3 regions of the Senegalia sp. (in: firmicutes) genome follow, and region 1 is predicted to be linked to each of the others. Evidence: predicted binding sites of a transcription regulator. Region 1 holds the regulator's gene; each other region holds the start of a gene.

Region 1 (10,117 bases):
GTGACACCAATGGTTTATTGTGGTATTTATCCAGCAGAGGGTGAAGATTACAATAATGTACGTGAAGCACTAGAAAAATTACAAGTAAATGATGCAGCCCTTGATTTTGAAGCAGAAACATCTGTAGCACTTGGTTTTGGTTTTAGATGTGGTTTCTTAGGTTTGCTTCATTTAGAGATAGTTCAAGAGAGATTAGAGAGAGAATTTGATTTAAACATAGTAACTACTGCACCTAGTGTTATTTATAAAATCAAAAAAACAGATGGTCAATTAATTGAAATACAAAATCCAACTAATATGCCAGAAACTCAAGAAATAGAATATATGGAAGAACCAATAGTTGAGGCTTCTATAATGAGTCCAACTGATTTTGTAGGTCCTATAATGGATTTATGCCAAAATAGACGTGCAACCTTTAAAACTATGGAGTATTTAGAAGAAACTAGAGTAGTACTTCACTATGACATACCTCTTAATGAAGTAATATATGATTTTTTTGATGCTTTGAAATCTAAAACAAAAGGTTATGCATCATTTGATTATGAATTAAAAGGATATGAACAATCACAATTAGTTAAATTAGATGTTTTAATAAACAAGGAATTAGTAGATGCATTCTCAATTATTGCTCATAAAGATAAGGCATATGATAGAGGAAGAATGATAGTTGAAAAATTAAAAGATGTTATTCCAAGACATATGTTTGCAGTGCCTATACAAGCAAGCATTGGAACTAAGGTAATAGCAAGAGAAACCATAAGGGCACTTAGAAAAGATGTTTTATCTAAATGCTATGGTGGAGATATAAGTAGAAAGAAAAAATTATTAGAAAAGCAAAAAGAAGGAAAGAAAAGAATGAGACAAGTAGGAAATGTAGAAGTTCCTCAAGATGCTTTCCTTGCAGTACTTAAATTTGATGATAAGTAAAAAGCGAACATATTTTTAAGTTCGCTTTTTCTTATATTTGTGAGGTGATTTTTTGAAAGATGCTGCATTATATATTCATATACCATTTTGTGTGAAAAAATGTGACTATTGTGATTTCACATCTTTTTCCTATGATGATAAAAAAATAGATGAATATATATCCTTATTATTAAAAGAGATAGATATGTATGGTGAAAAAGTAAAGAAATATAAATTTAAGACCTTGTTTTTTGGAGGTGGTACGCCTTCATTAATAGATGAAAAATATATAAAATTAATTATGGATAAATTACATGAAAAATTTAATCTTGATTTAGAAGAAGTTACAATTGAATCAAATCCTAAAACATTAAATGAAAATAAATTATTAGCATATAAAAAAATGGGCATAAATAGAATTAGTATAGGAGTACAATCTATAGATGATGATATATTAAAAGATATAGGTAGAATTCATGATTTTAATGATTTTTTAAATACCTATCAAATGATAAAGAAATCAGGAATTTCAAACATAAATACAGATATAATGTTTAATTTACCTAATCAAAGTGTAGAAAATGTATTAGAGACCTTAAATAAAATGATAAAATTAAATGTTCCCCACATATCCTTTTATAGTTTGGGAATAGAAGAGGGGACTTTGTTTCATAAAAGATATAGTGAGGGGAAATTAGATATTTCAGATGAAGATAAAGAAAGAGAAATGTATCACAGGGGAATAGAGCTTTTAGAAAGCAATGATCGTCTGCAATATGAGATATCCAATTTTTCAAAGGAAGATTATGAATGCAAGCATAATTTATATTACTGGCAGCTAAAACCATATTTAGGCCTTGGAATATCTGCTCATTCTAATATGTTTTCTAAAAGATTTGGAAATACTAAAAATTATATAGAGTATAAAGAATCTATATCAAATGATAAATTTGCTATATATTATAGTGAGGACATTGATAAAGAGACAGAAATGAGTGAATATATAATTTTGGGCTTAAGATTAAATAAAGGAATATCAAAAAAAGATTTTAAAGAAAAATATAATATAGACCTAGAAGAAAGACATAAGGAAGCTTTAGTTAGAAATGAAAAAAATAATTTAATTAAAAATGAAAATGATAGAATATATCTTACTAAAAAAGGATTTGATTTATCAAATATAGTTTTTTCTGAATTTATATAATTTAATAAAATGACTTGACAAAAGGCAAATAAAATGATATTTTTTTATATAGAGATTAGCACTCGAACATGTAGAGTGCTAATAACTATTTGAAAAGGGTGATACAATGAAGATAGATGGAAGGAAATTAAAGATATTACAGGCTATCATCCATAATTATATAATAAATGCTGAACCAATTGGATCTAGAACCATATCAAAAAAATATGATTTGGGTGTTAGTCCAGCAACAATTAGAAATGAAATGAGTGATTTAGAAGAGTTAGGGTTTTTATTACAACCACATACCTCAGCTGGAAGAATACCATCCAATAAAGCTTATAGATTATATGTTGATAAGCTTACAGAAAATCAAAATTTAACTAAAGAAAAATTAAACAAATTAGATAAAAACATGTTAGAAAAAATAGGTAGGATTGAAGAGTTAATAGAAAATAGTGCATCAATACTATCAAAATTAACCAATTATACATCACTAGCTATTGCTCCACAATTTAAACTTAGTAAAATAAAGCACATACAATTAGTACCAGTAGATGAAAAAAGAGTATTGCTTGTAATAGTTACACATTCAGGTATTGTAAAAAATACAATATTGCGACTTGAAAAATCAATATCTAATAAAGATTTAAATATAATATCTAATATCCTTACAGAAAATTTAAAAGATGAAATGATTGGAAGCATAGGAACAATACTAGAAAATGACATGAGTCATAATATATATGAATATAAAGATGTATTAGATTCATTAATTACAACTATTAATAATTCATTTAATAGTATTGACACTATAGAATCCTATTCTAATGGTATTACAAAGATATTTAATTTTCCAGAATATAATGATATAGATAAGGCCAAATCTTTTATATCATTTATACAAAACAAGGATAATGTTATAGATATGCTTGTTAATAATGAGTTAGCAAACAACCATAATTTAGGGATTTCAATAGGTGAAGAAAATACCTATGATGAAATAAAAAATTGTAGTTTGATCACTGCAACCTATAAGGTAAATGGCAAAATAATTGGAAAAATTGGAGTGATAGGTCCTACTAGAATGGAGTATTCAAAAGTTATTCCAGTAGTTCAAAGATTATCTTTAGATTTATCTAATATATTAAAAAGATATTTTGAGTAGTTATTACTAAAAAGAGGTGAAGTAGTTGAATAAAGAAGAAAAAGATTTAGAAGAAGAATTAAAGCTAGAAGAAGAAGATTTAGCAGAAGGTGAAATGGAAGAAGAAGATGAAACTGAAGAAATTGAACAAACAGAAGAAGTAGATAATAAATCAGATGAGTTCAACAAATTAAATGATAGTTTTTTGAGACTTCAAGCTGATTTTACAAATTATAAAAGAAGAGTTGAAAAAGACAAAGAATCTATTTATCAATTTGCTAATGAAAAATTAGTATTAGAATTATTAGATGTAATAGATAACTTTGAAAGAGCATTCGCATCTGCAAGTGAAGATGAAGAAAAAGAAGGTTTTTATGAAGGTGTTGTAATGGTATATAAGCAACTTCTAGAAATATTACAAAAAAATGGTTTGGAAGAAATTGACTCTAAAGATGAAAAGTTTGATCCTAATTTACATCATGCAGTAATGCAAGAAGAAAGTGATGATGTAGATGAAGAGATAATTATAGATGTATTTCAAAAAGGTTATAAACTAAAAAATAAAGTAATAAGACCTAGCATGGTTAAAGTAGCAAAATAAAAATATTTTAAGAAAAATTTAGGAGGTAATTAATTTGAGTAAGATTATAGGAATTGACTTAGGAACAACAAACTCATGTGTTGCAGTAATGGAAGGTGGGGAATCTGTTGTTATACCAAACTCTGAAGGTAATAGAACAACTCCATCAGTAGTGGCATTTACAAAAGAAGGCGAAAGATTAGTAGGTGAAACAGCAAAAAGACAAGCAGTTACTAACCCAGAAAGAACTATTATGTCTATAAAAACACATATGGGTTCAAATCATACAGAAAATATTGATGATAAGAAACTTACACCACAAGATATATCTTCAATGATTCTTCAAAAATTAAAGACTGATGCTGAAAGTTATTTAGGTGAAACTGTAACTGAAGCAGTTATAACTGTACCAGCATATTTTACAGATAGTCAAAGACAAGCAACAAAAGATGCAGGAAAAATAGCAGGACTTAGCGTTAAAAGAATCATAAATGAGCCAACAGCAGCATCACTTGCTTATGGACTAGACAAAGAAGATGAACATCAAACAATAATGGTATATGACTTAGGTGGAGGTACATTTGATGTATCTATACTTGAACTTGGAGATGGAGTATTTGAAGTTATATCTACTAAGGGAGACAATCATTTAGGTGGAGATGATTTTGATAAGGTACTAATTGATTATTTAGCAGAAGAATTTAAAAAAGAAAATGGTATAGATTTAAGAAATGACAAAATGGCTCTTCAAAGATTAAAAGAAGGAGCAGAAAAGGCTAAGAAAGAATTATCTTCTACAATGAAGACTAATATCAACTTACCATTTATTACAGCAACTCAAGAAGGACCAAAGCATTTAAATATGGATTTATCAAGATCTAAATTTGAAGAATTGACTTCTCATTTAGTAGAAAAGACATTAGGACCTATTAGAAATGCTTTAAAAGATGCAAATATTAGTGCTAGTGAATTAGATAAGGTTATATTAGTTGGTGGTTCTACAAGAATACCAGCAGTACAAGAAGAAGTTAAGAAATTAACTGGAAAAGATGCACATAAGGGAGTTAATCCTGATGAAGTTGTAGCACTTGGAGCAGCAATACAAGGTGGAGTATTAAGTGGAGAAGTTAAAGATGTATTATTATTAGATGTTACACCACTATCTCTTGGTATTGAAACATTAGGTGGAGTATTTACAAAGCTTATAGAAAGAAATACAACAATACCTGCTAAGAAAAGCCAAACATTCTCAACAGCAGCAGACAATCAAACAGCTGTAGATATTCATGTATTACAAGGTGAAAGAGAAATGGCTACTCATAATGTTACCTTAGGTAGATTCCAACTTACAGGAATACCATCTGCACCAAGAGGAGTTCCTCAAATCGAAGTAACATTTGATATAGATGCTAATGGTATAGTAAATGTATCAGCAAAAGATTTAGGTACAGGAAAAGAACAAAAAATTACTATAACAGCATCAACAAATTTATCTGATGAAGAAATAAATCAAAAGATTAAAGATGCAGAAATGCATGAAGAAGAAGATAAGAAGAAAAGAGAAGAAATAGAAACTAAAAATACTGCTGAATCTACTGTTTATCAAACAGAAAAAACACTTAAAGATTTAGAAGATAAAATAAGTGCTGATGAAAAATCAAAGGTAGAAGCAAAAATAGAAGAACTTAAAGCCGCATTAGAAAATGATAACACAGAAGAAATAAAGACAAAAACAGAAGAATTAAATACTGAATTCCATGCTATTTCACAAAAAATGTATGAAGAAGCTGCAAAACAGCAACAAGCTCAAGGTGAACAAGGTCAAACTGGTTCACAATCAGCTGAAGATGACAATGTAGTTGATGCTGATTATGAAGTAGTAGATGAAGAAGAAGAAGAAAAATAATTAAATTATACTAGAGCTAAATCATTTGATTTAGCTTTAGTATTTTAAAGAAATTTTGTGATTAGGTGGTGGAAACTTGAGTAAAAGAGATTATTATGAAATATTAGGTGTAGGTAAAAATGCTGATGAAAAAGAAATCAAAGGCGCATATAGAAAACTTGCTAAAAAGTACCATCCAGATTTAAATCCTGATGATAAAGAATCTGAAACCAAATTTAAAGAAGCTAGTGAAGCTTATGAGGTTTTAAGTAATTCAGAAAAAAGACAAAGATACGATCAATTTGGGCATGAGGGTGTAAATGGACAAGGTGCAGGTGGTTTTGGTGGAGGATTTAGTGGCCAAGGCTTTGATTTTGGAGATATATTTGGTGATGTGTTTGGAGATATATTTGGAGGTGGCGGTGGTGGTTTTTCTAGTGGCAGAAGGAGAAATGGTCCTAGAAAAGGCGCAGATATAAAAGTTGCTCTAGATATATCATTTAAAGAAGCTGCTTTTGGAGTAGAAAAGAAAATAGATATAAAAAGAACAGAAGAATGTTCTAAATGTCATGGTACAGGTGCAAAATCAGATAGTGATAAAAAGACATGTAGCACATGTAATGGAGAGGGGCAAGTAAAACAAGCTCAAAACACTCCTTTTGGACAATTTGTAAATGTTAAAACATGTCCAACATGTGATGGAACAGGAGAAATAATATCTGATCCATGTACAAAATGTAATGGAACAGGCACAGAAAAGAAAACAAAAAGAATTACAATCAATGTTCCAGCAGGAGTAGATACAGGTTCAGTAATCCCACTTCGTGAAGAAGGGGAACCAGGAGAAAAAGGTGGGCCTAGAGGAGATTTATATATTTATATAAATGTATTACCTCATGAAATATTTATGAGGGATGGAAATGATGTCATATTAGAATTTCCTATAACATTTGTTCAAGCAACATTAGGTGATGAGGTAGAAGTACCTACACTTGATGGAAAGGTAAAATATAAAATAAATGAAGGAACCCAAACAGGTACCGTATTTAGACTTAAAAACAAAGGTATACCAAGTGTAAGAGGATATGGTAGAGGGGACCAATACGTAAAAGTAGTCATAGAAGTACCTAAAAACTTAAATGATGACCAAAAAGATATATTAAGAAAATTTGCAGAAGAAACTGGCGAAACGGTTCATGAGCAGAAAAAAGGCTTCTTTGATAAAGTAAAAGACATATTTGGTTAAACTAAAGATAAATAATCATCTGCTAAAGATGATTATTTATCTATTTTTTGATATAATCTAAAGTATAAATAATTTTAGGGATGTGAATATATGAAATGGATCGAAGTTCAAGTGAAAACTACTACCGAAGCTGTAGAAACAGTAACTAATATTTTATACGAAGCAGGAGCTTGTGGATTAGTTATTGAGGATCCAAAAGATATAAGTCATTTTGAAACAGATAATGAAAAATGGGATTATATTGATCCTAGTCTACTAGAAAGTGAATTTGAAGGAGCAATAATAAAAGGATATTTTGAAGAAAGTGAAGATTTGATTGATATAATCGAACTTATTAAAGACAACATAGAAATGATTCCTTCATATCAACTTGATAAAGGTCTTGGGGAAGTAACCACATCCGAAATTGAAGATCAAGATTGGGCAGCTACATGGAGAAAATATTACAAACCTAAAAAAATAGGTGAAAAAATAGTTATAAAACCTAGCTGGGAAGAATATGAAAAAAAAGAAGAAGAAATAATAATAGAAATGGATCCAGGAATGGCATTTGGTACTGGAACGCATGAAACTACAATGATGTGTGTTAGACAACTTGAAAAACATATCCATCAATTTGATACAGTATTTGATATAGGAACAGGTACAGGTGTACTTGCTATAGCAAGTGCTAAACTGGGTGCTGTAAATACTATTGCAATTGATTTAGATCAAGATGCAGTGAGTGTAGCAAAACAAAATGTAGTGAAAAATGGAGTATCAAATACAGTACAAGTTAAATATGGGAATCTATTAGATATAATAGATGGAAAAGCAAATGTAATAGTTGCAAATATAGTAGCAGATATAATAAAAATCTTATCAGAAGATATTAAAAGATTTCTAGAAGATGATGGAGTATTTATATCATCAGGAATAATTTTGGATAAAGTAGATGATGTAAGAAAATCTTTAGAAGAAAATGGACTAAAGGTGATAGATGAAATAAACTTAGGTGAATGGGCATGTTTAGTTTCTAAGATAGGTAAAATAGATGAATAGATTTTTTGTAAATATTGATAATATAAAGGATGAAAATATTATAATAGATAATAAAGATGATTTAAAACATATGAAAAATGTCTTAAGATTAAAAGAAAATGAAAAAATAGAAATTTCAGATGGCTTAGACAATGAATATATAGTTCAAATAAAAAACATTACAGATGAATTTATTGAAACTCTAATATTAGAAAAAACAGATATCAAGCGTGAAAGTAATATAAATATTACCTTATATCAAGGCTATCCTAAATCCTCAAAAATGGAATTTATAATTCAAAAAGCTACTGAATTAGGAGTGAAAAGAATAGTTCCTATAATAACTGATAGAACTATAGTTAAAATAAATAACAATAAAAAAGAAGAAAAGAAATTAGAAAGATTTGAAAAAATAGCATTTGAAGCAGCAAAACAATCAAAAAGGGGAATCATACCAGAAGTTCCTCAAATAATGAGTTTAGAAAGTGCTGTTAAAGAAATGCAAAAAAATAATAGTTTTATAATAGTTCCTTATGAAAATGAAAATAAAATTTATATAAAAGAAGTTTTAAAGAAAACAAAAGAAAAAGATATAAGCATAATTATAGGACCAGAAGGTGGTTTTTCTGAATCAGAAATAAAAAAATTACAAGAAATAGGAGCAAGTATTGTTTCACTTGGACCTAGGATACTTAGAACAGAGACAGCAGGACTTACATTAATATCTATAATTATGTATCAATTAGGAGATGTAGGAGGGATTTAAATGGAATCTGTATCATTTTATACACTTGGATGTAAGGTAAATCAATATGAAACTGATGCAATAGCTGAATCCTTTAGAAATAATGGCTATAATATAAACAATCATAATGAAAAATCTGATGTATATGTAATAAACACATGCTCAGTTACAAATCTTGGTGAGAGAAAATCCAGACAATTTATTAGAAAATCAAAAAAAGAAAATCCACAGGCCATAATTTGCGTGGTAGGATGCTATGCTCAAATCTCACCAGAAGAAGTTTCAAATATTCCTGGAGTAGATTTGATAATTGGTACAAAAGAAAAAAATAGGATAGTAGAATTATGTGAAAAAGCAAAAAAAGAAAATACTAAAATTAATATAGTAGAAAATGTAATGGATATAAGAAAATTTGAAGAATTAGATGCAAATTCTATCCAAGAAAATACTAGAGCATATATAAAGATTCAAGAAGGTTGCAATCAATTTTGTTCATATTGTATAATCCCTTATGCTAGAGGACCTATTAGGAGCAGAGACTTTGAAAACATTATAAAAGAAGCAAAAACATTAGTAAATAAAGGATTTAAAGAGCTAGTACTTACTGGTATTCATGTAGCTTCCTATGGAAAAGACTTAGGTGAAATCTCACTGATAGATGTCATAGAAGAAGTTCATAAAATACAAGGACTTAAAAGAATTAGATTAAGTTCAATAGAACCAATGCTAATCACAGATGAGTTTATGAAAAGATTAAGTAGACTCACAAAAATATGTCCGCATTTTCACTTGTCACTTCAAAGTGGCTCAGATACTGTGCTTTTTAGAATGAATAGAAAATATAATACAAAACAGTACAAAGAAAGAGTAGAAATTATAAGAGCTTTCATGCCAGATGCTGCTATTACAACAGATATAATAGTAGGTTTTCCTGGTGAAACAAAGGAAGAATTTGAAGAGACATATGAATTTGTAAAGGAAATAAAATTTGCAAATGTCCATGTATTTAAGTATTCAAAAAGAGAAGGAACACCAGCAGCAGAAAAAAAAGATCAAATTCATGGAACTATAAAAAATGATAGAAGTAAAAAACTAATAGACTTAGCAGAAGAACAAAGTAAAGACTTCATGAAAAAGTTTTTAAATAAAGAAAAAGATATATTGATAGAAAGCACATCAAGAAAAGAAGGATATATGGAAGGCTATACTGATAATTATATAAGAGTAGCAATAAAGGCTAGTAAAGAATTAGAAAATGAAATAATTGATACAAAACTTATAGAAATAGAAGATGATAAAGTTTTAGGTGAAATTATTTAAAAAATAATTGGAGGTGAAAAAAATGAATGATTGTATTTTTTGTAAGATATCAAAAGGTGAAATCCCAGCAGATATAGTATATGAA
Region 2 (12,050 bases), on a different contig from region 1:
TTAAACCCAGATCAATTTGCCCTATATGAGAAAAACATATTATCAGTTACTGAAGAATTAAAATATATAGATGAAAAAAGAATTGACTTGGTTCTATTTTTAAATGGTCTACCTATTATTACTATGGAGCTTAAAAATCCTTTTACAGGACAAAACTATAAAAATGCTATAAGTCAATATAAGAAGGATAGAAATAGTAAAGAGCTATTATTTAGATTCAAAGAAAGATCTATAGTTAATTTTGCCCTAGATACGGATCAAGTATATATGGCTACAAAACTTGCACAAGATAAAACATATTTCCTACCCTTTAACAAGGGCAATGATGGGGGAGCAGGAAATTCTGAAGTGTTTGGTAAAATGAAAACATATTATCTTTGGGAAGAGGTACTTAGAAAAGATTCCTTGCTTGAAATATTAGAAAAATTTATTTATATAAACAAGGTAGAAGATATCAAAGTTAATGGTGATGTCTCGCTTAAAGAAACTGTTATTTTTCCAAGATATCATCAGTTAAATTGTGTAAGGGAAATATTAGATCATGTAAGGAAAAAAGGAACAGGAAACAAATATCTAGTTCAACATTCTGCCGGTTCTGGAAAGACAAATTCTATCACTTGGCTTACTCATAGACTTGCATCTATTCATGATGAGCAAAATGAAGTTATATTTAATGGAGTAATTGTTGTAACAGATAGAACTGTTTTAGATGAACAATTACAAAGTTCAATATATCAATTAGAACATAAATTAGGACTTGTAGCAAAGATAGATAAGGATTCTAGTCAATTAAAGGATGAATTAGAAAAGGGTACAAAGATTATAATAAGTACTATTCAAAAATTTCCACATATATTAAAGGAGCTAAGTGGGACCAAGGATAAGAAATATGCCATAGTTATAGATGAAGCCCATTCTTCTACTTCTGGTAAAAATATGATGGCTCTAAAAGAATCATTATCCCTTGAAGAAGCTGCTGATTTAGCCATAAAAGAAGAAAGTAAAATAGTAGATACTGAAGATAAGATTAATAATGAATTAGAGAAGTTTGTTGATGATTCTAATGTAAGCTTTTTTGCCTTTACGGCGACACCTAAAGGAACTACTTTGAAACTTTTTGGCAAGCAAAGGCATGATGGAAAGCATTATCCTTTTCATATATATAGCATGAGACAAGCTATTGAAGAAGGTTTTATTTTAGATGTGCTTAAAAACTATATGACTTATAAGATGTATTATAAGGTGGGCAAACATATAGAAGATGATCCTACTTTTGATAAGGCAAAGGCAGCAAAATCTATTGCTAGATTTGTAAGTATCCATCCTCATAATATATATCAAAAGACTGAGGTAATGATAGAACATTTCAGAAATTCTACTAGGAAAAAAATAGGGGGACAGGCAAAGGCTATGCTTGTAACTTCTTCTAGAAAACATGCTGTAAGATATAAACTTGCTTTTGATAAATATATCAAAGAAAAAGGATATAGCAATTTAAAGACATTAGTAGCATTCTCAGGCAAGGTAAAAGATGAATATATGGATGAAGAACTAAGTGAATCTAAAATGAATGATGGATTAAAGGAATCAAGTCTACCCAAAGAATTTGACAAGGATGAATCTAAGGTACTTATAGTAGCAGATAAATATCAAACAGGTTTTGACCAACCAAAACTTCATACCATGTATGTAGATAAGAAACTTTCTGGAGTTCGTGCAGTTCAAACATTATCTAGATTAAATAGAATATATCCTGGAAAAGAAGATACTTTTATATTAGACTTTGCTAATGATCCGGAAGATATAAAAGAGGCATTCTTGCCTTTTTACAAAACTACTGTATTAGATAATGATATAGAACCAAATGAAATATATACTATATATAATGAGATATTTGATAAACAGGTAATAAACAAGGAAGATGTTATAAAGTTTGTAGATTTAATATATACAAAGAAAGAATCTAAAAATGCTAAAGCATTGATGGAAAACTATGTAAACAATACTTCTAATAGAATAGATGAATTTTCTAGAGAAGAAAAGATTGAAATAAGATCTTTATTTAAAAAGTTTATTAGTCTATACAATTTAATAATTCAAATAGCTCCTTTTATAGATTCAGAACTACACAGATTAAGTATATATCTAAGGTATCTTATAAAGAAAATAGATATAGAAAGTACTGGGGGGATAGATATAACTGATAAAGTTATTTTGGAGTATTATAGATTAAAGGAAGGGAAAGAAGAATCAATATATCTAGAAGATGAAGAAGATATAGGTGTAAATGTCAAGGTTGCTGGTGGTTCTACTGCTAAAGAGGATGAAACTGATTATTTAAGTAGTATTATAAATAATTTAAATGATAGATTTGGAACAGATTTTTCTGATTCTGAAAAACTAGCTGTTGAACAAATTAGAAATAGTCTTAAAAATGACAAAAGTTTAGAACTAAAGGCTCGAGCAAATACTGCAGAAAACTTTCGTCATGCTTTTGAACCTTCTTTTGATGGCAAGATAATTGATGAATATGGTAAAAATCAAAACTTTTATGGAAAGGTTCTAACTGATGAATCTTTTAAGAATAAATTAATGGATTTATTGATGCTAGAAGTCTATAATCATTTTCAAGAACAAGTGAGAAGTTAAGATCTTACATGGAAGGGATTGTTAATATAATATGAAGTCAAACAAAAAGATAAATTATATTGTGAAAACAACAGAATGTAAAAAGAATAATAAAAATTTGTTTATAGCAGCAATATTAGCAATTTTTCTAGGTATCATTGGTATACATAGATTTTATTTGAATAGAAAAGTATCAGGATTTACCTTTTTAATGATATCAATATTTTCTCTAAATTTTGGATCAGGGAACTTAGCAACATTAATAGTTTTTATATCAATTATAGAAGGAATGGTTTATTTGTTTAAAGGAATATTTTCATTTAAAAATAAAACTAAAAACAAAGAAAATATGAATAAGAAAAACATTAATACACCTGAAATGAAAAAAATAGAATATAGTGATAAAGATATAGTCAAAATAAAAGAAGAAAAGATCAAAATGGGTAAAAAAGAAGATGTTAATGATTTAGAAATAATTGATATATCTAATATAAAAACTAAAAGTATTCCTAAAGAAAATGATTTTTTGAATATATTTAAAACAAATTGGATTAAAATATTAACCATTCCTTATGAAAGATCGATAATGAAAGTCACACAAGTTAAAGAAGAAACATTAAAGCTATATGAAAAACTTTGTATCTTTTTAGATAAAGAATTAAAAAACAATAAGAGTTCATTAAATAAAGAGATAAAAAGAATAGAATCAGAGGTCCTATATTATGATAATATTTTATATACAATCTATTGCATATCTGAAGGTCATGTAACTAAGGTGTATAGTGGGACTTATGATTATTATGATCCAGAATACTCTTATAAAATATTGAATGAACATTTAGGTGAAAATCTTAAAGATAAACTTTTTATTAAGGCTCAGGAATTTGAAAAAGATATCTCGCCGCCAAATAGGGATACATTAGATCAATTTAATTTAACAGAAAATGGGTTGTCAAGGAAGTGGTGGGACAATGATGGGCAACTTAGATCTAGCAGGAAATTTAGTAGTGATGAACTAAATATTTTAAATGCTACTCCAGCTAGAACTACAATAGTATGGGACATATATGGAGTAAAGGAACAAATTATAACTTTATATTTAGAAATTTGGCAAGTTATATCTAATGGGTTAAATAAGAATATAAAATGGAAGAATAAAAATATTTTGAAAGACATAGTAGATGGAAAATATATTTATTTTGATGATTATAACAATGGAAAAATCTTATCATCTTTAATAAAAATTGCAGAAAACACAATAAGGGAGTTCTTGCCTGGCACTCAGATATTAAATATTAATAATCAACAAAATAATATCAAAAAATACTTACCAGAAGAAATTGTTGATGATATAAATACTAAAAAAATTGAATATACAGAACATATAAATGACGAAAAATTAATAGAAATATTAAATTGTATGATTGAAAAGGATCCTAGTGATTGGAAACTTAAAGTAGAAAGGATATTAATAGATGAGACTAATAAAAGAATCAGATTCTTAATTGATTATAAGGAAGATGAAAATTTTATAAAAATAGCAAAGGAAATAATTAAAAAATCAGATGATGAAAACTTATTATTATTGTGCTTATATGAAATAGAAAAAGGACAGAAATTGAGTCAAAAAAATGCTAAAGTATTGAAAAATATTATCCATAATAATAACATATCTATATATGAGGATATTATTAAATCTAAAGAAGAATTGTCATTAGAACTTTTTAATAGATTAGAGGAACTTAAAAACCCAATTAGAAAGAAAATAGAGCTAGACATGGGTAAGGTAGAATTATCAAAGAAAGAGCTTAATAAAACCGTAGAAATTGTAAAAGAATATATAGATGATGAAGCAAGTAAGGAAGGGACTAAGGAGAATAATTTAAAACAAGAAACAGTAGAGACAAAATGTGATGATAAATTAGAATTTAAGCATATGAATTTCTTGAAATTATTATTAGATATTGAATTTATGAAGATTGAAGAAGCAAAAAAAATAGCTATGGAAAATGACAATTTACTAAATGCCTTTATAAGTGATGTAAATCAAGAACTTTATGAATATATTCAAGATCAGACAGTTATAATTGAAGATGATATTATTAAAATAGATGATTTTTATGTAGATATGGTAAAGGAGTTGATATTAAATGAACAATAGAATTAATCCAAAGGAAGCTGATAATATAATAAAGGCTTTAGAAGGAGGAATAGTACCTAGAAAAGGAATTCAACATTTATTAGTAGGAAGAAATGAAGAGGTACAAGAAGTTATTTCAATTTTGGATTCAATTATACAAGGAGAAAGTGACATAAGGTTCTGGACAGGTGATTTTGGGAGTGGAAAGAGTTTCATGCTTAGAACTATAGAGTCTATAGCTGTTCAAAAAAACTTTGTTGTTTCTACAGTAGATTTAACTCCTACAAGAAGATTTTATTCTTCTGATGGAAAAGCTAAAGCTTTATATAGTGCTATAGTAGATAATATAATTGTACAAACTTCTCAAGAGGGCAATGCTATAGACACAATATTAGAAGAATGGATAAATAGAATTATTATGAATATTTCTCAAAGAGATAATATTCCTATGCAAGAATTATTAACTTTAGAAAATAAAGAGCTTGTAGAAAAAGAAATTTTAAATATTATTAGTTCATTTAAATCAGTTGGTTTATCTTATGAACTAGGACAAGCAATTGCAAAATATTATGAGGGTATAGTAGAAGATAATAAAATGATAAGATTAAAAGCTTTAAGATGGATTCGTGGAGATATAGATACTAAAACTGAAGCCAAAAGAGAAATGAAAATTGAAAAGATAATAAATGATGATAATTGGTATGAAGCAATTAAAAATTTAGCAGAGTTATTTTCAGATATTGGTTATTCTGGCTTTGTAGTAAATTTTGATGAAGCAGTTAATTTGTACAAATTACCAATGAGTAGAACTAGAGAAAGAAACTATGAAAAAATACTAAATATATTTAATGAATGTAAATCAAATGCTGCAAGGGGACTTTTTATAAATTTTGGTACTACTAGAAAAACTGTGTTTGATGAAAATCGTGGCATGTCTAGTTATGGAGCATTGAAAGGTAGAGTTGGATCAGAAGATATTATGGATTCTAAACTTTTAAACACTAATAGGACTATTTTACCCTTAAAGCCTTTAAACACTGAAGAAATTTATACTCTATTAGAAAATTTAAATAATATATATAATATCTTTCATAGAAAAAATATATCTATGACAACAGAACATATAAAAAAATATATGTAAGAACAATTAAATAGGCCAGGTGCAGATGAATTTTTAACTCCCAGAGCTGTGATTAAAGATTATATGGAAATATTGGATTTAATAAGACAAAATCCAAATGAATCTATTGAAAATATAATTCATATAAAGTTTGGGAAAGAACCTATACCTGTAATTAAAGATAAAAATGATAAAGATGATGAAATAGAGGTTTTATAATGAGTAGTTATAATTTATTACAAAGAGAAATTCGTAGATATATATATGATGAAGGTTGGGAAGCTCTAAGAAATATACAGGAAGCGTCAATAAAACGTGTTCATGATACAGATAATAATTTAATATTAGCAGCACCAACAGCTTCAGGTAAAACTGAAGCTGCATTTTTACCAGCAATTAATCTTATAAAGGATTGGGATTCTGGACTTAAAATTATCTATATTTCTCCATTAATAGCTCTCATAAATGATCAATTCAAAAGAATATTAGAATTGTGTAATTATATGAATATACCAGTAACGAGTTGGCATGGAGAAGCATCTAGAACTAAGAAAAGTAAATTATTAAAAGAGCCTAAAGGGATACTCTTAATAACTCCAGAATCCATAGAAGCTATGTTGTCTTTAAGACCAGGTGAAGCAAGAGGATTATTTAATGGAACAGAATGGATAATAGTAGATGAAATACATAGTTTCTTAGAAAATAATAGAGGAATACAACTAAGATCTCTTATAGAAAGAATAAAACTATATATGGAAAAGAATCCTAGATTTATAGGAATGTCTGCTACATTAAATAGAGAAGATTATAAACAAGTAAAGAATTTTTTTATAAGTGACAGAACTACAGATGTATTATTGGATAATAGTAAAAATGATTTAGAATCTACCAAAAGCTATTATGAATCAAACATAAAGAAAAATTCAATAAAAGCACTAGAAGAAATTTATAATTATTCCCAAAAAGAGTCTATGTTAGTATTTCCAAATTCAAGAGGTGATGTAGAAAGATTGGCTGTAGGATTAAGCAGATTAGGTAAAAAAAGAGGTTCTGATACTAGATATTTTGCTCATCATTCTTCTGTGAGCAAAGATATGAGATTGATAGCAGAAAAATTTGCTAAAACTAGCAAAAGACAATTGTTTACTATATGTTGTACATCAACTTTGGAATTAGGTATAGATATAGGTTCAGTAGATAGTATAGTTCAATATAATGCTCCACATTCTGTAGCAAGTTTAGGACAAAGATTAGGAAGAAGTGGTAGGATTACAAGAAAAAATATATTGCATTTGATAGGTACAGATGAATGGTCCTTATTACAAGGTTTAGCAGCATTATCACTGTATGAAGAAGGGGTATTAGATAGATTTAATCCTATAACAAAGCCTTATGATGTTCTTGCTCATCAGGTAATATCTATTCTTTTAGAATATACTGGGATGTCATTGGAGAATTTAAACAATATAAATCAAAAATATAAATGTTGGAATCAAATAGAAGATGAAGAATATTTGGAGTTGATAGAACATCTAATAGATAAAAAATATATAGAAATATTAGAAAATGAAGCTATAACGGGATTAGAAACAGAAAAATTGTTAAGAGGAAGTGATTTTTTTGTTCATTTTGAGACACAGAACAACTTTTCTGTTTATAGTAATGATAAAAAAATAGGAGAAATACCTTTATCTCCTAGTGTACAAACAGGAGTAAATATATTTTTGTCAGGTCAAATATGGAAGATAAAAGATATAGAATTAAGAAGCAAGAAAATATATGTAAGTAAAGCTTTAGATGGAAATCCTCCTATGTTTTTAGGGAATAGTGGAAATGTAACTAATGAAATAAGAAGTAGAATGAAAGCTATATTAGAAGATAAAACTTACTGGGTAAATTATAATGATAATATAAAAGAAGTTTTAATTAAACTTGCTGAAGAAAATTTAAAACATGAATATTTTCAGTGGATAGAAAAGAATGATGAAATAGGACTTAGAACTTTTCAAGGTACTAAAATTAATAGAACAATATTGTTATTATTAAATATGTTTGACAAAGATGGAAAGTATAAATTAGATGATAGAGAAACCTATATAAGTGGTACAAATATAAAGAGATATATAAATAATATAATAGAAAAGGAATTTGAAGAAGAGAAAATATATGATTATTTAAAAAATAACTTAGAAATAATTGAGCTATATCTATCTTCTAATAAATATAAAGAATTATTACCCCTTAACCTAAAGATAAATTATATCATTAAAAACATATTAGATTTAAATGGAGCAAAAAAATATTTAGGAATTATAATTTAACTAACATACCTACTGGAGGAAAAAACAATGCTATATATGGAAAACACACAAAAAAATCTAGGCGTATCCTTATATGGAGATTATTTAGATTTTGAGAATTTATATAAAGCTTTGCATAAAATCATAGGTGATGAAGATGAATATAGAAATTTTTATTCATCACAGATGAGGGTCTTAGGATTATGCTATGATATAAGACATGCTATGCAAGGAGACAGAGATTACACCTTTGTTGAAAATGGCATTAATGATGATATATTAAAATTTAATTCATTTATAGCTCCAAAACAAAATGTATATTTGAAAGTTAATATATTTTGGCCAGAGATGTTATATATACAAATGGTATTAAATGATTTTCTACAGTTATATGCTAGAAAAAACTCATCTGCTTATGTTGATATATTTAAAGATAAGCCGAATATTTGGGATAATAATATTGCTACTGTTAGATTATTTCAATCGCAATTTAAAAAGTGTCTTAAAGATACTATAACTAAAGGCAGATATGGTAGATTATTAAGCTATATGATAAATGATTATACTAGATTTTCAGGTTATTTAACACAATATTTGGATTTATTAAATATTAAATTTGTAAATTTAGATAAAGACAAAAGACTGGAAAAAATATCTGTATTTGGAAAGAGACTAGTAGAAAAAGGTAAAGGATATTTAGATCTTGAAGAACAATTTGAATTAGCAGCAGAAGAATATAATTGTTCTATCTTTGAACTTAGACTTAATGAGGAATATCCTGAAGATATAGAATGGTAATTTTAAAGATCAGACGTATTGACTAATTCTAAAATATATGATAAAAATAAGTATAGGTTAGCACTCTCCAAGCGAGAGTGCTAAATTGTGAAATTTTACTTAGTGAAGGGAGATTATTATGGAAAAAAGAGAATTTAAGGCAGAATCTAAAAGATTGTTAGATTTAATGATTAATTCAATTTACACACATAAGGAGATTTTTTTAAGGGAACTTATTTCAAATTCTAGTGATGCTATAGACAAGATTTACTATAAGGCACTCACAGATAGTTCTATTAATTTTGATAAAGAGGATTATTATATAAAAATCTCTACAGATAAGGAAAATAGAACTTTAACTGTTCGTGATACTGGTATAGGTATGAATAAGGAAGAGTTGGAGAAAAATATAGGTACTATAGCTCAAAGTGGTTCCCTAGATTTCAAAAAATTAAATGAAGCAAAAGATGGTCATGATATTATTGGTCAATTTGGTGTAGGTTTTTATTCAGCTTTTATGGTAGCTGATACTATAACTATAGAAACTAAAGCACTTGGTAGTGATACAGGTTATGTTTGGGAGTCTCAAGGAGCAGATGGATATACTATAGAAGAAACTGAAAAAGACAGTATTGGAACTACTATTACATTAAAATTAAAAGAAGATACTGAAGATGAAAATTATAGTGAATATTTGGATGAATATAAGCTTCAAAATATTATTAAAAAATATTCTGATTTTGTAAGATACCCTATAAAGATGGACGTAACTAAGTATAAGGAAAAAGAAGATGAAGAAGGCGAATCTGAAGAGTATATTGAAGAAGAAACTATAAATAGTATGGTGCCTATATGGAAAAAGAATAAAAATGAGCTTACTAAAGAAGATTATGAGAAGTTCTATGAAGATAAGCACTATGGTATGGATAAGCCTGTTAAATATAGTCATATAAAAGTTGAAGGTACTATAAGATACAACGCAATTCTTTATATACCTGAAAGTATGCCTTATGACTATTATACTCAGGAATATGAAAAAGGATTAGAGCTATATTCTAATGGAGTATTAATTATGAATAAATGTAGTGAACTATTACCTGATTATTTTAGCTTTGTTAAAGGGATGGTTGATTCAGAAGATTTATCTTTAAACATATCTCGTGAAATGCTTCAACATGATAGACAGCTTAAGTTCATAGCTAAAAATTTAAAGAAGAAAATAAAATCTGAACTTTTAAGTTTATTAAAAAATGACAGAGAAAAATATGAAAAGTTCTATAATTCTTTTGGTAGACAATTAAAATATGGTATATATAGTGACTTTGGACAAAACAAAGAAATATTACAAGACCTACTATTATTCTATTCTTCAAATGACAAGAAACTAGTAACTTTAGATGAATATATTGAGAGAATGAAAGAAAATCAAAAATATATTTATTATGCTTCAGGAGATTCTATTGATAAAATAGAAAAGTTACCTCAAACTGAAAGAGTTTTAGATGAAGGTTATGAGATATTATATTTAGATGATGATGTAGATGAGTTTGCTATAAAAATGATAAATGAATATAAGGAAAAAGAATTCAAATCTGTATCTAGTGGAGATTTAGGTATAGAAGATGATGAAGAAACTAAGGATGAAACTAAAGAAGAAAATACTAAACTATTTGAAGATATGAAAAATGTATTATCAGATAAGGTTAAAGAGGTTAGAGCTTCAAAGAGACTTAAAAATCATCCAGTATGCCTTGCAAATGAAGGTGAAATTTCAATAGAGATGGAAAAGGTATTAAGTGCTATGCCTAATAATCAAAATGTACAGGCTGATAAGGTTCTAGAAATTAATACAAATCATCAAGTATTTAAATCATTAAAATTAGCTTCAGAAAATAATGATAAGGAAAAGATACAGCTATATACAAATTTATTATATAATCAAGCTCTTTTAATTGAAGGTTTACCTATAGAAGATCCAGTGGAGTTTTCTAAGAATATGAGTAAAATAATGAGCTAGAATTTAATCAACCCCTTATATCTAAGATGGTATAAGGGGTTGTTTTTAAATATTTGCTTTTAAAATTTAATTATAGGGTAAATAATACTTATTAAGTAAAAATTAAAGGAGTTTGATATTATGAAAAAATATACTGCAGAAGAATTATATGATTTAACTATAGAAAAGCTAGAAGAAAGAGGAGTAAGGATGGAGGATATAGCTGAATTAGTTATGTATTTACAAAAGGATTATAATGATAATTTGACTCTGGAATATTGCATAGAAAATGTTGAAAGAGTACTTAGAAAAAGAGAAGTAATGCATGCTATATTTACAGGAGTAGCACTTGATGAACTAGCAGAAAAGAAACAATTGCCAGAGCCACTTCAACAAATAGTTGAAACTGATGAAGGTTTATATGGGATAGATGAAGTGATACCCCTATCTATAGTAAATATATATGGAACTATTGGTCTTACCAATTATGGATATTTAGATAAAAAGAAGGTTGGAATCATAAAAGAATTAGATAATAAAGAAAAACACAAAGGCAAAGTACATACTTTCATGGATGATCTTGTTTCAGCCATAGCAGCAGCTGCTGCTAGTAGAATAGCACATGCAGTTGAATAATAAAAAAAATCCATCTTATCTAAGATGGATTTTTTCTACTTTGGAACTATTTCAAATACATACTCTTCATTATCCCAAGAAAATGATGGAGTGTATATCATTTCATATGAATCCTGTTCTACTACATCAAAATAAATTTTACCTTGTGCTTGTTTTCCACTATTTATTTGTTCGCTAAAAGCCATTTCATCATAGCTATAATAATCATCTTGTTTGTTACCTTCATTATCATAAATTGCAAATTCCGTATTATCTACAAATACTTGTTCATCTCCTGTATTTTTTGCTGTAAGATCTAGTGTAAGTACCTTACCATTTTTTGATTCGCCATATTCAGCAGGCTCTGTAAATGAAGCTGAATTTATAATTAATTCTACATCATTTATCTTTACCGTATCACCTATTTTATATATTTGCTCTTCTTTTTCCTTCTCATCTTTATTATCATTTTCT
Region 3 (12,050 bases), on a different contig from region 1:
TATAATTACAAATGATGAAATAGCTACATTATCAGAGACATTTAACATAATGGTAGGGGAAGTAAAACACCTTATAAATAATTCAAGAGAAGCATCAATGTCAGTAATAAGTTCATCACAAGAACTTGCAGCAACATCTGAAGAAACTAGTGCCCAGGCAGAAGAAGTATCTCGTACTGTTGAAGAAATAGCAAAAGGAGCTTCAGAGCAAGCATCTGATGCAGAAAATGGAGCAAACCTTGTAGCAGGACTGGGTGAGCGTATAAATGAACTAGTAATAAATAGTGAACAGATAATAAATGATACTAAAACTGTAATGGATTTAAATATAGAAGGGGTATCAGCAGTAGAAAGTTTAAAGGAAGAAAATAAAGAAAATAAGCTTACAACAGATAATATAGAAAAAGCTGTAACAGGATTAAATGATAAATCAAAAAATATAGGAGAAATCCTTGGAACCATAACATCAATTGCAGAGCAGACGAATTTGCTTGCACTTAATGCATCCATAGAAGCAGCAAGAGCAGGAGATGCAGGACGTGGATTTGCAGTTGTAGCAAATGAAATAAGGAGCCTTGCAGAAGGTTCAGGTATAGCGGCAGAAAAGATAAGGGATATAATACTAGGACTTCAAAATGAAAGTAAAAACACAGTAGATGCTATGAGAGATGTAAAATCAAGTGCAGAAAAACAAGATAATGCAGTAGAGAAGGTAAATAATAGTTTTTCTAATATATCAAATAAAATAGATGATATATCAGCTAAGATAGAAAATATGAATGAATATATAAAGACTATTGAAGAGAGCAAAAATGGTCTAGTAGATAGCATACAAAACATATCATCAGTATCAGAAGAAACAGCAGCAGCATCAGAAGAAGTAAGTGCTTCCATGCAAGAGCAAACAAGTGCAGTAGAACAAGTAGCAATGCTTGCAAATAATTTATCTGCTCTTTCTGACAAATTAAATAGCGAAATAGAGAGATTTAAAATTTAATAATATTTTTTAAAAGTGGACATGTTTATAGTCCACTTTTTCGTGTTATAATATCTATAGTTAATAGATTGAGGTGATATGAATGAAAGTGTATGCTTTAGTTGGAACAAGTGGAACAGGTAAGAGTTATAAGGCTATAAATTTAGCAAAGGATAAAAAAATAAAATATATATTAGATGATGGTTTGCTTATAAAAGGAACAAAAATCATGGCAGGAAAATCAGCAAAAAGAGAACATTCTACAATAAAAGCAGTAAAAACAGCCTTGTTTATGGATGAAGGACATAGAAAATCAGTATTAAATATATTAAAAAACGATAAAATAGAAAGTATATTATTGATTGGCACTTCAGAAAGAATGGTAGAAAAGATAGCAAAAGCACTTGAACTTCCTGAAATTTCTGAGAAAATATATATAGATCAAATTTCAAAAAAAGAAGAGATAGCAATAGCAAGAAATTCTAGAATGAAGGAAGGAAAACATATAATTCCAGTACCAACCTTTGAAGTAAAGAAAGACTTTTCTGGTTATTTTCTTGATACACTTAAAATATTTAAGAGAAAAGGTGACAAAAAAGAAGATAGCTATGAGAAAACTGTAGTTAGACCAACCTTTAGTTATCTTGGCAAATATACTATTTCAAATGGAGTATTAAAGGATTTAATAAGGATATCAGGCTATAGAATATCCAATATTTCAAAGATAAGTAATGTTTATATCAAGGATGATATACATGGTATAGAAATAAATATAGATATAAATATGGATAAAGTGGAGGCCATTCCTCCATTAATAATACAATTGCAAGAATCTATAATTGCTGAAATTGAATATGCAACTGCTTTAAATGTTTTAGCAGTGAATGTTAATGTTAAAAAAATCATAAATATTTAATTAACACTTTTATTCTTAGCTTCATATAGTTTAAAAGTAGCCTCTGAGGGTAACTATCATAAGTATAAAGTAAATTAGGAGGTAGTAATATGACATATGATTTGATAGAAGAAAATGATAAAATAATAATAAAAAATATAAAAAACTTTGAACCTAAACATATATTTGAATGTGGTCAGGCATTTAGATGGCATGTAGAGGAAGATGATTCCTATACTATAGTTGCATTTGGCAAGATATTAAATATTTCAAAAGTAGGAAATGATGCAATTTTTTCTAATACTAATAAAGAAGATTTTTTAAAGATTTGGTATCATTATTTTGATTTAGATAGAGATTATGACAAAATCAAAGATGAACTTTCAAAGGATGAAATAGTTAAAGAAGCTATAAAATTTGGAAGTGGAATGAGAATATTAAATCAAGATGAGTGGGAAATGCTTATTTCCTTTATTACATCTGCAAATAATATGATTTCTAGAATAAAAAAATCCTTGAATTTATTAAGTGAAAAATATGGAGAATTAATAGGAGAATATAGAGGTAATAAATATTATTCTTTTCCTAGCGCAGAGAGTTTAAATAGATTATCATTAGAAGATATCAAAGATTGTGGCGTAGGATTTCGTGCTAAATATATTTTATCAGCAGCAAATATCATATCAAGAGAAGAAATAGATGTTTATGCTATAAAAAATCTACCAACTGAAGATGCAAGACGAGATCTTTTGATATTTCCAGGAGTAGGACCAAAAGTGGCAGATTGCATAATGTTATTTTCTATGGAAAAATCAGATGCCTTTCCTATAGATGTGTGGGTAAAAAGAGTTATGGAATATTTTTATTTAAAGGAAGATACTAAATTAAAAGTTATTCAAAAATATGGAGAAGAAAAATTCGGACACCTTGCAGGTTTTGCACAACAATATTTATTTTATTATGCAAGAGAACTTGGAATAGGTAAGAAGAAGTAAGTAATTAAGGGGGTTCTTTTTGTGTTAGGAACTATAGTTGATTTTTTTGCTATATTAATAGGAGGAATAATAGGAGTAAATATAAAAAATGGGTTAAAGGACAATTATAAAAGAATTATCATGGATTCACTTGCATTAACAGCAATAGTTATTGGACTTAATAATGCACTTAAAGATGTAAATTTACTTGTTGTAATATTTAGTGTAGTATTGGGATCTATTGTAGGTGAGGCTATAAATATAGAAGGTAGACTCAATAAACTAGGAGATTTCTTAGAAGGTAAATTTGGAAGAGGTGATAAAAACTTTGCTAAGGGTTTTATCACAACATCTTTAATATTTTGTGTAGGAGCTATGTCTATAGTAGGTGCACTTGAAAGTGGTCTTACAGGTAATCATGACACACTTTATGCAAAGTCAGTATTAGATGGGGTAACTGCTATAATATTTGCATCTACATTTGGTATAGGGGTAATTTTTTCTGCTATATCTGTATTTATATATCAAGGTACTATAACCCTTTTAGCTTCTTCCTTAAGCGGAGTGCTGATAGATTCAGTAGTTTTAGAGATGTCAGCTGTAGGAGGAATATTAATTCTTGCAATAGGAATAAATGTATTAGAATTAAAAGAACTAAAGGTAAGCAATATGCTTCCAGGAATATTTTTCCCCCTAGTATTTTATATGGTTAAATTAGTTTTTTAATCTATATCATTTTAGATATATATCATATATAATGAAATGTAGAATAAACTTTAAAGGGGATTAAGAATGAATAAAAGAAAAGTAATATCGTATTTGAATTTTTTACCACTAATTATATTATCAATATTACTATTTAAAGTAATAGATAATCCACATTCTTTTATAGATTTTTTAAGTATATTAAGTCCTTTTTTAATTGCATTTGGTATAGCCTATCTTTTAAATCCCTTAGTTGACTATCTAGGAAAAACTTTTAAATTAAATAGAATAGGCAGTATATTTTTTGCATATATAATAGTACTTGGTGCTTTAGTGTTTTTAATATCCATAGTTACACCAAATATAATTGAAAGTATAACAACACTTATAAGCAATACTCCTACTTACATAAAAAACATTCAAGAATTTCTTGAATATAATGTAACTAGATTTGAAATATTTAGTGGAACAAATATAACTCAAACCATAGAAGATTTGATATTAGATTCACTTACAAAAATAACAGAAGTTGCAAATTCTGCTGTTAATCAAGTACTATCTCAAGCAATAAATGCAACAGCATTTTTAATTAAATTGATTTTATCTATAGTTATATCAATATATATGCTTAAAGATAAAGAGAATTTTAAAAGACAGATAAAGAGATTATTATATTCTGTACTTAATTATAATAATGCTACAAAGACTATAGAACTAGGTAGGGATGTAAATAGAGTATTTTCTAGGTATCTAGTAGGTAAATTCATAGACTCATTAATAGTAGCTATTATTTGCTTCTTAGTGCTATTTATAGTAGTCAGAGCACCATTTTCTATGTTGCTTAGTGTAATAGTAGGTATTACTAATATGATACCTTATTTTGGGCCATTTATTGGAGCAGTACCTGCTGTAATTATAACGCTTTTCATATCTCCTATAAAAGCATTGTGGGTTGCAATTACAATACTTGTAATTCAACAATTTGATGGACTTTATTTGGGACCTAAAATATTAGGTGAACATGTAGGAGTTAAACCATTTTGGATTATATCTGCAATAAGTATAGGTGGTTCACTATTTGGATTTATGGGAATGCTATTAGGTGTACCTGTTATAGCAGTTATTAGACTTTTAGTTTTAAGATTTATAGATAAGAGTTTAAAAAACAATAATATAGATATATAAATATAGAAGAAAAAACGAGAATCAAAGAGCTAGAAGAAGATATTCATATATAATAACAATTAATAGGCAATTAGTAGTAATTTATAGGTTTGCATATAATACTACAAAATTGTACTATTATATTTAGAAGGATTAGCACTCACTAAGAGTGAGTGCTAATAATGAAAATATTTAAAAATTTGAGGAGGGTAATTAATGAATTTAAAACCATTAGGAGACAGATTAGTAATTAAAAAGATAGAAGCACAAGAAAAAACTAAAAGCGGAATTGTTTTACCAAACTCAGCACAAGAACAACCACTAATTTCAGAGGTGTTGGCACTGGGAGATGGAATAACTTCAGATGATAAAAAGAAAGATACTATAAAAGTAGGAGATAAAGTTATAGCATCTAAATTTTCTGGAACAGAAGTTAAGCTTGATGATGAAGATTATATAATAATTAAATTAAACGATGTACTTGCAATAGTTGAGTAAAAATTTCAAAAAAATTAAAGGAGTGATTATTTAATGGCTAAACAAATTAGATTTGGAGAAGAAGCCCGCCGTTCAATGGAAAAGGGTATAAATAAATTAGCAGATACAGTTAAAGTTACATTAGGACCTAAAGGAAGAAATGTAGTTCTTGGCAAGAAATTTGGTTCACCTTTAATTACTAATGATGGAGTTACTATAGCGCGTGAAATAGAATTAAAAGATGCATATGAAAATATGGGCGCACAACTTGTAAAAGAAGTAGCTACAAAAACAAATGATGTTGCAGGAGATGGAACAACTACAGCTACTTTACTTGCACAAGCAATGATAAGAGAAGGACTTAAGAATGTTGCAGCTGGAGCAAATCCTATGATCCTAAAAAAAGGGATACATAAGGCTGTAGAAGTTGCAGTAGAAGAGATAAAAAATATTTCAAAGACAATAGAAAGCAAGGAAGCAATAGCACAAGTTGCATCTATTTCAGCAGATGATGAAAATATAGGTGAATTAATAGCAGAGGCTATGGAAAAGGTAGGAAAAGATGGAGTTATAACTGTTGAAGAATCACGTTCAATGGGTACTACTTTAGATGTAGTTGAAGGAATGCAGTTTGACAGAGGATATTTATCACCTTATATGGTAACAGATACGGAAAAAATGGAAGCATCCTTAGATGATCCATATATTTTAATTACAGATAAAAAAATAACTAGTATTCAAGAAATATTACCAGTACTTGAGCAAATAGTTCAACAAGGTAAGCAACTTCTTATAATAGCAGAAGATATTGAAGGAGAAGCACTTGCAACATTAGTAGTAAATAAAATTAGAGGAACATTTAATTGTGTTGCTATAAAAGCACCTGGTTTTGGAGATAGAAGAAAAGAAATGTTAAGAGATATTGCAATCCTTACAGGTGGAGATGTTATAAGTGAAGAATTAGGATATGATTTAAAAGAAACTACATTAGATATGCTAGGAACAGCATCTAGTGTTAGAATAGACAAAGAAAATACTACTATAGTAAATGGAAATGGAAATGAAAATGAAATAGCTAATAGGGTAAATGAAATAAAAGCTCAAATCGAATCATCTGATTCAGAATTTGATACAGAAAAACTTCAAGAAAGACTTGCAAAGCTTGCAGGAGGAGTTGCTGTTATACAAGTTGGAGCTGCTACAGAAACAGAACTTAAGGAAAGAAAATTAAGAATAGAAGATGCATTATCAGCAACTAGGGCTGCAGTAGAAGAAGGAATAGTTCCTGGTGGTGGAACAGCACTTATAAATGCAATACCAAAGATCAAAGAACTTGTAAATCAAACAAAAGGTGATGAGAGAACTGGAGTAAACATAGTACTTCGTTCACTAGAAGAACCAGTAAGACAGATTTGTGAAAATGCAGGACTTGAAGGTTCAGTAATAGTTGAAAAGATCAAAACTAGTGAAAAAGGTATAGGATTTGATGCATTAAATGAAGAATATGTAAACATGATAGATTCAGGTATAGTTGATCCTACAAAAGTAACAAGATCAGCACTTCAAAATGCTGCATCAGTTTCAGCAATGGTTCTTACTACAGAATCAGTTGTAGCAGATGAAGAAAATGAAGATGATAACATGCCAATGGGCGGCGGAGGAATGCCAGGAGGTATGGGCGGAATGCCAATGATGTAAGTGAAAAAAATAAAAGCATGCAGATTTTAATCTGCATGCTTTTTTAATATTTAATTACATTCTAAAACTATCTACTTCTCTTTCAGCTTCTTCACGGCTCATATCATATCTTTCTTGGAGTTTTCCAACTAATTTTTCTCTATCACCTTCAATAACATCTAAATCATCATTAGTAAGTTTACCCCATTTTCTTTGAGCTTCACCTTTTACTTGCGTCCATTTTGCTTTAAAATCTGATTTATCCAAATTAGTACCTCCTTATATTATTTTAACCTAATTAATATATACCCACATATGTTAATTTTAAAAATTAATTATGATACATATTATCTCTTTCTATTTCATCATAAGATTTACCATATCTTTCTGTAAACTTCTCGTTCAATTTTTCTGTATCACCATTTATATACTCTATATCTTCATCTGTTATCTTATTCCATTTTTCTTTTATAGTAGCTTTTAATTCTTCCCATTTTGATTTGTTATTGTGTGTCATGGGTAAACACCTCCTTTAAAATATATTATACCCATAATTTTTATTTTAAAATAATTAAAAAAGAATGTTTCGGAAATTAATTCCAAAAACATTCTTTTTATTATATTTTCCTATATGTTTTAATTGTGTTTATTTTACAGTGTTAGCTTCTTTAATTGACTTATCAGCATCTATTTTAGCTTCTCTTTCAGCCTTTGTTCTTATTCTAACATCTGGTTCAGAAGGTATTCCAAATAGAGGAACAAATCTATCTAATCCAGTTAATGTAAGAATTAGTATTGATCCAACTGCAATCATTGCCATAAAATTGTATTTAATAATATCTATTGCTGTGAATGAAGCTAGAGGATACACTGCACTAGCAATCCCTACATAAAAACTCATATAAACATGCCATGGGATTAATTGTGAACCAAATACCCCAAGTGCATCATTGTATGTTGCATTTCTAAGTCTTAGCTTGTACATATCTTCTTCACTAGCTATAACATTTTCATCAGTAAGATTTTTCATAATAGGTCCAATAGTTACTATTTGAGCCATCTCATCAGATAAAGCAGCATTACCTGCTATTGAAAGTAGACCATTTGCAAACATAAGTTGTCTAACTTTTCGAATCCTCTTAGATATGAAATTAGATAAAGGTGCAAAAGCATCCATCTTTGCCATTATACCACCAAAAGCACCAACCCACATCATCATTACTATAACCCAGCTACCTGCATCGGCAAAACCTGTAATCATTAAATTTAAAAATCCATCATCACCACTTATAGATGTTACAGTACCTGCAAATAATCCTAAAATTAATGATGTAATTATTCCAATACCAAGACATGCTAGAGTAGGTAGTCCTTTAATAGCAACAGCTATAACTAATATAAGTGGAATAACCATATAAAAAGGAACTCCATCTTGTACTTGATTTAATAAGGTAACAGCAGAAGGTCTTTTTGCATCTAAGTTAGTCCATACTTCTTCAGGAATTTGTTGGATAGCATCAGCTGCATTACCAACTATATCAGGTAATCCCATAAATAAACCAACTACAAATATAACAATAGCTGATAGAATTAAAGTTGATACAGACCAAACTCCTTGATGTCTGATTCTGTGTATAACTTCAACCTTGTGTATACCAGAACTTACTACAGTAGTATCAGATATAAGACCTATATTGTCTCCAAAACAAGCTCCTCCAGCTACTGCCGCAGTAGTAAGCATAAGATTTCCACCTACAATATGATTTAACCATAAAAATATTGGTGCAGCTGCAGCAAAAGTTCCCCAAGATGTACCTGTAGCAACTGATAAAATACCAGTAACAAATAATGCAGTAACAGCTACGGTTTTTCCATTAAGTCCAAGGTTTAAAGCTGCATTTATGATAGCTGCCCCCACACCTGTAGCCATAAATGCTTCTGCCATAGCATAAGCTGCCATAAGAATAAAAAATACTAATTGCATTTCCTTCACGTTTTCTACAGCACTATCTAATAACTCATTAAAAGATAATTTTTCTGTTGCAAAAGCTATAATAGCAGCATAAATTGTAGCTATTGGTGCTGCAATAAGTGCATTAAATTCTGCAATCATCAGTCCTGCCAATAAGAAAACTGGTGAAAACTTCATTAGCCCCATAATAAAATTCATAAATAATCTTCCCCTTATTTAATATATTTTGAAACAATAGTAAAAAATTAAAACTAAAACATATAGGAAATAAAAAACAATGAAACACAATATAATATAGATGTAAAATAATAGAATATTGTAAAAAAGAACGATTTCATTGATAACATCATAACAAATTTTTAATAAATAAACAAGCTTTTTAAAATATTTTTAATATTACATTTTTTAGATCATACTCCTATATGGTATAATTATGTTAGTTAAAAAAATAGATTATAAATAAAGGTGGATTGTATGAGTAATTCGAAATTAAATGAATTAAAAAACTATATAAAAGATTTGGGAAATGTAGCAGTAGCTTTTTCAGGGGGTGTAGATAGTACCTTACTTGCAAGAGTTGCAACAGATACATTAAAGGAAAAAGCCATTGCAATTACTATCAGTGGACCTCAACATTCAAGTGTAGAGATTAAAGAAGCAAAAGAATTTGCAAGTAGTATAGGAATAAATCATATTGTAATCGAAATGAAAAGTATAGAAAATGAGGAATTAATATATAACCCAGAAAATAGATGCTATATATGTAAAAAAGATGTATTTTCTAAAATAAAAGAAGAAGCAAAAAAACACGGTATAAGTAATGTATTAGATGGTACAAATATAGATGATTTGGGTGATTATAGGCCAGGACTGAAAGCCTTAGCTGAATTAAATATAATTAGTCCATTAAAAGAAGTGGGACTTAATAAAGAAGATATTAGAAAAATATCTAAAGAATTAGATCTACCAACTTGGGATAAGCCTGCTTTTGCATGCCTTATAACTAGAATACCCTATGGAGAGAAACTTACAAATGAAAAACTTCGTATGATAGAGGCTGCAGAAAACTATATTCACAGTTTAGGATTCAATCAATACAGGGTAAGAAATCATGAAAAAACTGCAAGAATAGAAGTGATAAAAGAAGATTTACCTAAGTTTTTTAATGTAGAATTTATGAAAGAAGTATCTGATAAACTAAAAGAAATAGGCTTTAAATATGTAAGTTTAGATTTAGAAGGATATAAGATGGGGAAAATGAATCTTGGAGTTGAAGATATTGAATAAAGATGAATTAAAAATTTTTTTAGAAAGAATCAAAAATGAAGAAATATCAATAGATGATGGAGTAGAAAAAATAAAGAAGTTAGAATATGATGATTTGGGATATGCTAAAATAGATAATCATAGGGAAATCAGGAATGGATATCCAGAAGTAATCTATTGTGAAAACAAATCAAATGAGCACATAAAAGGTATAATAGAAAATATGCTTAAAACAGGAAATAATATATTAGCTACTAGGGCAACAAGAGAAAACTATGAATATGTTAAAGATATTGATAGTGATATAGAATATTATGAAATACCTCGATTAATTGTAATAAAAAAGAAAAAAATAAATATTATAGGTGGAACAGTACTGATTGCAACAGGTGGAACAAGTGATATAAAGGTTGCAGAAGAGGCAGCTATAACTCTTGAAATCTTTGGAAATAAAGTAGAAAGATTATATGATGTAGGAGTTGCAGGTATTCACAGATTACTTTCAAATAAGGATAAATTAAATGAGGCAAATGTTATAATAACAGTAGCAGGTATGGAGGGAGCACTAGCTTCTGTAGTAGGTGGGCTCACAGATAAACCGGTAATAGCAGTACCTACAAGTGTAGGATATGGTGCAAGTTTTAATGGACTTGCAGCACTCCTTGCCATGCTTAATTCTTGTGCATCTGGTGTGGGTGTTGTAAATATTGATAATGGATTTGGAGCAGGATATTTAGCTAGTACAATAAATAGGCAGATTGAATCTTAAAAATAATAGGGGGTAGTATAAATGGAAGAAAAAATATTATATTTTGATTGTCTATCTGGAATAAGTGGAGATATGACAATAGGAGCATTACTTGACTTAGGGATAAATAAGGAAAAGTTTTTAGAAGAGATAAAAAAGATAAATATAGATGAATTTGAATTAGAAATAAAAAAGGGTGAAAAAAATGGTATAACAGGTATTGATTTTGATGTGATAATTAAAGGTCATGACCATGATCATTCACATGACAATCACCACAGTCACGATCATTCTCATCACCACGTGCATAGAAATTTAGAAAATATAGAAAAGATAATAGATGATAGTGATTTAAATAAAAATGTAAAAAATATGAGTAAAAAAATATTTAAATATGTTGCAGAAGCAGAAGCTAAGATTCATGGAAAATCAATAGATGAAGTTCATTTTCATGAAGTAGGAGCAGTGGATTCTATTGTGGATATAATAGGTACATCAATTTGTATAGATTTATTAGATGTAGATAAAATATATTCATCACCTATCCATATAGGGACAGGCCATGTAAAGTGTGCCCATGGTATAATACCAGTTCCAGCACCAGCAACTCTTGAAATATTAAAGGATATTGAAGTTTATTCAAAAGGAATAAAATCAGAACTTGTAACACCAACAGGAGCAGCTATAATAAAAGCATTGGCCTGCGATATAATAGACATGCCACAGATGAAAATAGAAAAAATAGGTTATGGAATAGGAACAAAAGATTTAGATATTACAAATGTACTTAGGGTAATTATAGGTAAAAAAAAAGTAAAAAAAAGATAATATTACTTGAAACAAATATAGATGATATGAATCCAGAAATATATTCATATATAATACCAAAACTGCTTGAAAAAGGTGCATTAGATGTATATTTAACTAATATTATAATGAAGAAGAATAGACCAGCAGTGAAATTATCAGTGATAGTAAATGATGATAAAAAAGAAGATATAATGGAAGCAATATTTAAAGATACCACAACTTTTGGCATAAGAATGATTGATATAGATAGGGAAGTATTAGATAGAAGGTTTGAAGATGTAAATACTAAATATGGTAAAATAAGAGTGAAAATAGGAGAAAAAAATGGAAAAATCATTCAAAGTTCTCCCGAGTATGAAGAAGTAAAAAAGATAGCAGAAAAAAAT

Evidence for each region. Region 1 encodes HrcA, which represses chaperone genes, less so after heat shock. Its sites were predicted from a motif close to TGTTAGCACTCNNNNNNNNNGAGTGCTAACA; they were not measured.
Region 2: a site for HrcA is predicted at 9,042-9,072, ahead of htpG (molecular chaperone HtpG). Genes of this name have one in related genera too.
Region 3: a site for HrcA is predicted at 4,866-4,896, ahead of ACTHUW_RS09085 (co-chaperone GroES). Genes of this name have one in related genera too.

Annotation. Positions count from the first base shown of each region.
Region 1 is NZ_JBQCYD010000061.1:311-10,427, reverse strand. It holds gene lepA (translation elongation factor 4) at 1-927, shown strand, start outside; gene hemW (radical SAM family heme chaperone HemW) at 980-2,110, shown strand; gene hrcA (heat-inducible transcriptional repressor HrcA) at 2,217-3,257, shown strand; gene grpE (nucleotide exchange factor GrpE) at 3,283-3,837, shown strand; gene dnaK (molecular chaperone DnaK) at 3,872-5,722, shown strand; gene dnaJ (molecular chaperone DnaJ) at 5,799-6,947, shown strand; gene prmA (50S ribosomal protein L11 methyltransferase) at 7,038-7,988, shown strand; gene ACTHUW_RS11695 (16S rRNA (uracil(1498)-N(3))-methyltransferase) at 7,981-8,733, shown strand; gene mtaB (tRNA (N(6)-L-threonylcarbamoyladenosine(37)-C(2))-methylthiotransferase MtaB) at 8,734-10,032, shown strand; gene ACTHUW_RS11685 (histidine triad nucleotide-binding protein) at 10,055-10,117, shown strand, end outside.
Region 2 is NZ_JBQCYD010000031.1:227-12,276, reverse strand. It holds gene ACTHUW_RS08985 (type I restriction endonuclease subunit R) at 1-2,649, shown strand, start outside; gene ACTHUW_RS08980 (NINE protein) at 2,681-4,789, shown strand; partial or broken gene ACTHUW_RS08975 (BREX system ATP-binding domain-containing protein) at 4,779-6,107, shown strand; gene ACTHUW_RS08970 (DEAD/DEAH box helicase) at 6,107-8,209, shown strand; gene ACTHUW_RS08965 (DUF6904 family protein) at 8,237-8,986, shown strand; gene htpG (molecular chaperone HtpG) at 9,105-10,982, shown strand; gene ACTHUW_RS08955 (phosphatidylglycerophosphatase A family protein) at 11,103-11,597, shown strand; gene ACTHUW_RS08950 (DUF4352 domain-containing protein) at 11,633-12,050, opposite strand, start outside.
Region 3 is NZ_JBQCYD010000032.1:4,763-16,812, forward strand. It holds gene ACTHUW_RS09060 (methyl-accepting chemotaxis protein) at 1-997, shown strand, start outside; gene ACTHUW_RS09065 (hypothetical protein) at 1,080-1,892, shown strand; gene ACTHUW_RS09070 (DNA-3-methyladenine glycosylase family protein) at 1,982-2,866, shown strand; gene ACTHUW_RS09075 (DUF554 domain-containing protein) at 2,888-3,571, shown strand; gene ACTHUW_RS09080 (AI-2E family transporter) at 3,638-4,735, shown strand; gene ACTHUW_RS09085 (co-chaperone GroES) at 4,931-5,212, shown strand; gene groL (chaperonin GroEL) at 5,246-6,889, shown strand; gene ACTHUW_RS09095 (CsbD family protein) at 6,944-7,135, opposite strand; gene ACTHUW_RS09100 (CsbD family protein) at 7,200-7,385, opposite strand; gene ACTHUW_RS09105 (Na+/H+ antiporter NhaC family protein) at 7,515-9,038, opposite strand; gene larE (ATP-dependent sacrificial sulfur transferase LarE) at 9,315-10,127, shown strand; gene larB (nickel pincer cofactor biosynthesis protein LarB) at 10,120-10,875, shown strand; partial or broken gene larC (nickel pincer cofactor biosynthesis protein LarC) at 10,897-12,050, shown strand, end outside.